DNA from 2 places in the Dorea amylophila genome. Region 1 is predicted to be linked to the other one. Evidence: riboswitches for the same ligand, from Rfam matches in the RefSeq annotation. Region 1 holds a riboswitch; the other holds the start of a gene.
What was found. A riboswitch is a leader RNA that binds a small molecule or an ion and turns the genes downstream of it on or off. The one in region 1 is predicted to bind thiamine pyrophosphate.
Positions count from the first base shown of each region.

Region 1 (3,422 bases):
TGCCTTCTATGTGTTTACGTTAAGAAAAGACCCTGATATCGCTTCAGAGCCTTTTCTCGCAAAACTTTATTCATTATATAAAACGCGGAAAACAATTGCAACTATTTTTCTGCAGATTTATTTACAAATCCAACTTTATTAAGCGGCCAGTACCGGAATCCTGCTTTGGCCAGAATTGCCTCTTTCTTTACATACGTGTTATCCCAGTATCTGGAATCCAGACTATTGTTCCGGTTATCCCCCATTACAAAATAACTATCTTCCGGAACTTCATAAGGTCCGAAGCTTCCTGCCATCTCTTCCGGGCAGAAGCTTACCGCCTGTGTCTGCTCTTTTCCATCAATGTAAATCTTCCCGTCTTTCACGGTAACCGTCTCTCCTGGCAGTCCGATCACGCGCTTGATAAAAATCTTGGACGGATCATCTGGATATTTGAAGATTACAATGTCATATCTCTCCGGATCATCCTTTATATATGCCAGACGGTTTCCCAGTACACGGTCCCCCTTCATGATCGTATCCTGCATGGATTCCGACGGAATCACGGCATTGATATACACCAGTTTGTTCATTGCAAATACAACACAGAATATGATCAGAAATGTTTTCAGATAATCCCATACAGCCGCCATACCGGTCAGTTCTTCTTTCTCTTCTTTTCTTTTCTTCTTGGTCTCTTTTTTCTCGTCTCTGTCTTTCACCTGAAACTCCCCTTTATTACTTATTATTACCCGTCTTATTTACTTATCGTCTTCTGAAACGGCTCCCTGATCTGTTTACATCTTAATCATGACTCCATCCGGACTGACTGCAACTTCGCTCCCCTCAACAATCTCTTTCCGGTAAAGTTCTGCATCCGGAATCTCTAACTGGATCTCTTCTTCACTTTTCAGCTTCAGAAGGGTTACTTTAGCCATTGGTTCTACCCCGTCCGGTCTTCCTTCACACCCAAAATCCGGTTCATCAATTCTCATCACCAGATATCCCATATCCAGGATATCTACTGTCTGCACATCTAATTTTCCATCAAAGAACTTATCCAGTACTCTCCGAAAGACTTCATTCTCTTTTGCCGCCAGCGCAAACAACGTCATTGACGAACGCAGTTTCAGATCATCAGGCCATCCCATGACTCTGGTTGCATCATCTGATTCCAGTTGCAAAAGTACCTCTGAAATCTCTCTTAAATGTGCATTTGTCACTGCGTTTTCTATATATGCTTTAGCTTCTTCATAGTCTTCAATAGCGTAGTACATTGCAGTACCACTACTCCCCAACCCCTGAATCTGCGGAAAAATGTACCACATCCAGCAACTTCTCTTATGTCCACTCTTAATCTCTGCAAGAGCTGTCTTATAATCAGAATCCTGTGCTTTTATAAACCTTGCTAAATTATTCTCTCTCATTCTTCTGAACCTCCAGTTCACACATCTGTGCTTTAAAGCAACATATTCATTTACAACATCTTTCTATATATTACCATAATTTTCTATCACATGTATATAAAATTTCTCATTCTCTCTTGCTATCTGATATTGACTGCGCTATAATAATTCGTGAATAAAGTTCATATTAACAGGGGAGCTGGAGAAAACCGGCTGAGAGGAAGCGTAATTCCGTTTCGACCCTTTACCTGATTTGGATAATGCCAACGGAGGGATTCATACCATGTATTGATTTGACAGAGATGCCCCCGCATCTCTTCTTTTTTTACTTTTTGTACCCTCCATCCGCTTTATGAATGAAGGGTATTTTTTTATGAAAGGAATGTTTATTTATGACACACACAACTTTATCATCAGACTCTTCACGGACAAGACGACTGGCTCTTGCCGGTGTATTTACGGCTCTTGCCATCGTCGGAAGTTTCTTAAGCTTTCCGGTTGCAGGCAGTAAATGTGCACCTGTACAGCATATTATTAATATCCTGGCAGCAGTCACGTTAGGGCCCTGGTACAGTGTAGGAATTGCATTTTGTGCCAGCCTGTTACGAAATCTGCTTGGTCTTGGCAGCATGATGGCTTTTCCCGGAAGTATGGTTGGAGCACTTTGCTGTGGACTTGTATACTCCATTTGCCACAAGCTCAGCCTGACTTGTCTTGCAGAGGCACTCGGCACAGGAATTCTTGGCGGCCTGGCTGCTTATCCTGTTGCAGTATATATTATGGGAATCACTCCTGCCGGGATCTTTGTCTATGTAGTTCCATTTCTGATTTCTACTATTGCAGGAAGCATTCTTGCATTTCTGCTGATTACAGCGCTGAATAAAGGCGGCGTAATGGCTATGATAAAAACGACTCGTTAAGAGTTGTTTAGAAACGGTACATTGGGGACACCACCTTGTACCGCATACACAAGTATCAGATTTTCCCATCTGATATAGGCGTCAGTAATTTCATAGTTCTTTTATGAACCTCAGATCTGTGTAGAGAAATGTTTTCCTGCATCGAAATCTGTGTGTTTTTGCTGACGCATTATAACCTTATATTTAATTTTTTAACGGAGGCAAACACATGAGAAATTACACAACACAGATGGATGCTGCAAGAAAAGGAATTGTCACTCCTGAAATTGAAATTGTAGCAAAAAAAGAAAACATGACAACAGAAGCACTTATGAAACTTGTTGCAGAAGGCAAGGTTGCAATCTGTGCCAACAAGAATCACACCAGTCTTGATCCGGAAGGTGTCGGAAGCATGCTCCGTACCAAGATCAATGTAAACCTTGGTGTATCCCGCGACTGTAAGGATTACAATATTGAAATGGAAAAAGTTATGAGCGCTGTAAATCTTGGTGCTGAAGCCATCATGGATTTATCGAGCCACGGTAACACACAGCCATTCCGCCAGAAACTGACACATGAATGTCCTGCTATGATCGGTACTGTTCCTGTATACGACAGTGTCATCCACTATCAAAGAGATCTTGCAACTCTGACTGCGCAGGACTTCATCGACGTTGTCCGTCTTCACGCAGAAGATGGTGTGGACTTTGTCACACTTCACTGCGGAATTACACGTAAAACGATTGAACAGATAAAAAAACACAAACGTAAAATGAATATTGTAAGCCGTGGCGGAAGTCTTGTATTTGCATGGATGTGTATGACCGGAGAAGAAAATCCTTTCTACGAACACTATGATGAGATTCTTGATATCTGCGAAGAATATGATGTTACTATCTCCCTTGGTGATGCATGCCGCCCTGGATGTCTGGCCGATGCTACCGATGTATGCCAGATTGAAGAACTGGTGCGTCTTGGAGAACTTACAAAACGTGCATGGGACCACAATGTACAGGTAATGGTAGAAGGACCGGGACATGTACCGCTTGATCAGGTTGCTGCCAACATGAAAGTACAGCAGAGTATCTGCATGGGTGCTCCGTTCTATGTACTTGGCCCTCTTGTTACGGATATTGCT
Region 1 covers NZ_JAOQJW010000001.1:144,435-147,856, reverse strand. The annotation lists gene lepB (signal peptidase I) at 102-632, opposite strand; gene OCV72_RS00690 (DUF1810 domain-containing protein) at 777-1,406, opposite strand; TPP riboswitch at 1,568-1,677, shown strand; gene thiW (energy coupling factor transporter S component ThiW) at 1,778-2,305, shown strand; gene thiC (phosphomethylpyrimidine synthase ThiC) at 2,514-3,422, shown strand, end outside.

Region 2 (3,422 bases), on a different contig from region 1:
GAATCCACGAAGCAGCAAAATATGTTCCGCTTGACCGCTTATACTTAAGCCCGCAGTGCGGATTTGCATCCTGCGAGATCGGTAATAAGCTGACAGAAGAAGAACAGTGGGCAAAGCTTAAGCTTGTAAAAGAGATTGCCGACGAAGTCTGGTCAGACAGATAAGCCAGAACAGATTGGCCATAAGCCAGCCGATACTGGTAGCAATGGCAGGGGCTGCCAGCCCGAAATGAGGGAAGAAGAACCAGGTTAAGATTACGCGAAGTGCAATCTGGAGCGTACTTCCGGCTAACGTCAGAACCATTTTCCAAAGTCCGTTATAAGTACCGGTGAAGGTTCCGCCGGTATAACACAAAGGATAGAAAAATGATATAAGTTGCAGGTATATGATGCCGCTTTTTGCCATGACAGGGTGAGAAGCGGCATTTCCTAACATTGCTTTTACGGTAACGGGTGCACCGAAGTACAGGGTTACAGCGCAGATCGTACCTTGTACAAGCATTATTGCCGGAGGGACACAAGCTGGCAAAAAGAAAGACATTTTCGGCAAAATTTGCAGAGACGGAAGCCTATATTGCAACATGTCCAGGATTAGATATTGGTGGAACACGTTATCTGGATAAGCATGGGATTAAGCCGAATGTACAGTTTTCGACAATGGATATTCAGGCAACATATGCGATGGCGGCAGCGGGAATGGGTGTGAGCATTACGAATCAGATCAACAGTCTGCCGGATTATGAGGGCGTATGCCACCGGAAACTTGTACCAGCAGAGCTGATCGAAATCGGGCTTGCATGGGAGAAGAGTCTGTCACCGGTGGCAGGAAAATTTCTGAAATTTATCAGAACAGAAGGTCTGATGCCATAAACGTACAATTCGTTATGGAGGCAATAAAAATCGTTCTATCATCTGGAAGTATGATATACTGATAACAAGACCTGCAAAAAAGATGGAGGTGGACTACATGGATGTTGCAACGATGGTAGCGATTAATAACCTGAATATGGTTACGGTGATGGCAGTACAGGCGGCAAATAATGTAATCACGATCGTAAATGGAGAAAGGATGGAAGAAGATATGGATGGTTCAATGTTAGATCAGTATATGGGAAAAGATTGTACGGTAAGTCTGTTCAACGAAGTAGGAGCAATCAAAGGAAAGCTCATGGACGCAGATATACAGTGGGTAAAGGTTGATACCAAGAAGGGAACACAGCTGATTAACAGAAATATGGTACGGAATATTACTTTTGATAATAAATAGAATGAATAAAAATAGTTGTTTCGAAAAAAGTCAGAAATCAGAAAAAATGAGTTGACATTTCGTGCAGGTGTTTCTATACTTAAACATGTAGATAAAACACGGGGAGCTTGTGTACAGGCTGAGAGGAAGTTAAGAACTTCGACCCATATACCTGATTTGGATAATGCCAACGTAGGAATGTATAACGTAGATTTTAGGAGAGATGCATTTAGTTGGTATCTCTCTTTTTTGTTGCTATGTGACGTAAATCAGGAACAATAGAATATCGGATAAGTTGAGAGTGAACGAGAGTTCACGAAGGGGTGCACCACCACGGGTGTATTTACTTCGTGAACTCTTTTTTATCTGACAAGTACTTTTGAAAGTATGATCCGGGAAAGGAGAACGCATGATTATCGTAAATGGAAAAGAAATCAATCTGACAGAGAATACGACTGTTGCAGAATATCTGGAACAGAATCAGTATCAGGTAAAAAGAATCGCTGTAGAGTTAAATGGAGATATTCTTCCGAAATACAGCTATTCCGATACCATGTTAAAAGACGGCGACCGTCTGGAAGTTGTGACATTCGTGGGAGGAGGCTAACATTCATGGAAGAAACCGGATTAGAAAATATGACGGAGAATACAGAGAAAGAAAAAGTACTTAGTAAAGAAGAGATTGTGGCAGCATTAAATGAGAGACATTCTCCGGAGAAACAGAAACTTCTGTCAGCGGGGAGGGTTGCAATCGCCGGGCTTGGCGGATTGGGATCAAACGTGGCATATGCACTTGCAAGAATCGGAGTCGGCCATCTGCATTTGATTGATTTTGATGTGGTGGATATCACGAATCTGAACCGGCAGCAGTATTTTATGGAGCATATCGGGATGTATAAGACAGATGCGCTGAAATCATTATTGTTAAAGATCAATCCATATCTGGATATCGATACAGATTGCGTAAAAGTCACAGAAGAAAATCTTACGAAATTATTTTGTGACGAACCGATTGTGTGTGAAGCATTCGATAATCCAGAAGCGAAAGCAATGCTGGTAAATGGAATACTGGAACATTTTCCGGAAAAGAAACTGGTATCGGCAACCGGTATGGCAGGATACGGAAGCAGTAATACGATTCGCACACAGAAGTTAATGAAGAACTTTTACCTGTGCGGAGACCGCGAGACGGCACCAACGTATGGAAATGGCCTGATGGCACCGAGAGTGGCCATCTGTGCAGCGCATGAAGCAAATATGATCACACGTCTGATTCTTGGGGAAGAAGATGTGTAAAAAACATATAGAAAAGACAAATAATAAGAAAGAAGGATTGGATTATGGACAACACAGAAATAAAGAAAGCGGATACATTTACCCTTGGAGGGAAAGAATTTACGTCCCGTTTTATACTTGGTTCAGGAAAATTTTCACTGGATCTGGTGAAAGCATGTGTGGAAAAAGCAGGGGCACAGATTATCACACTGGCACTCCGTCGTGCAAATGAAGGCGGTCTGGCAAATATTCTGGATTATATTCCGGAAGATGTGACACTTCTTCCGAATACATCAGGAGCCAGAAATGCAGAAGAAGCGGTACGTATTGCCAGACTTTCCAGAGAAGTCGGATGTGGCAATTTCGTCAAAGTGGAAGTGGTAAGAGATTCGAAATATCTCCTTCCGGATAATTATGAGACGATCAAAGCTACAGAAATTCTTGCAAAAGAAGGATTCGTGGTTATGCCGTACATGTATCCAGATCTGAATGCTGCAAGAGATCTTGCAAATGCCGGTGCAGCATGTATCATGCCGCTTGGCGCACCGATCGGATCAAATAAAGGGCTTAGCACAAAAGACTTTATTCAGATCCTGATCGATGAGATCGATCTGCCAATCATCGTAGATGCCGGAATCGGACGTCCGTCCCAGGCATGCGAGGCAATGGAGATGGGAGCAGCCGCAGTTATGGCAAATACAGCAATTGCGACTGCGGGAGATGTACCGGCGATGGCGGAAGCATTTAAGAAAGCAATCGAAGCGGGCAGAAGTGCGTACCTTTCCGGACTTGGAAGAACGATTGAGCGTGGTGCAAGTGCATCTTCACCGCTGACTGGATTTCTGCAGGATTAGGAGGCACGACAAATGGGAACAAATCATGAAGATACACATATTAATGAA
Region 2 covers NZ_JAOQJW010000006.1:97,969-101,390, forward strand. The annotation lists gene OCV72_RS05135 (5-methyltetrahydropteroyltriglutamate--homocysteine S-methyltransferase) at 1-164, shown strand, start outside; gene OCV72_RS05140 (LysR substrate-binding domain-containing protein) at 453-869, shown strand; gene OCV72_RS05145 (hypothetical protein) at 967-1,266, shown strand; TPP riboswitch at 1,356-1,461, shown strand; gene thiS (sulfur carrier protein ThiS) at 1,655-1,852, shown strand; gene thiF (sulfur carrier protein ThiS adenylyltransferase ThiF) at 1,858-2,541, shown strand; gene OCV72_RS05160 (thiazole synthase) at 2,586-3,374, shown strand; gene thiH (2-iminoacetate synthase ThiH) at 3,387-3,422, shown strand, end outside.
Region 2: another riboswitch for thiamine pyrophosphate. It lies ahead of thiS (sulfur carrier protein ThiS); the one in region 1 lies ahead of thiW (energy coupling factor transporter S component ThiW).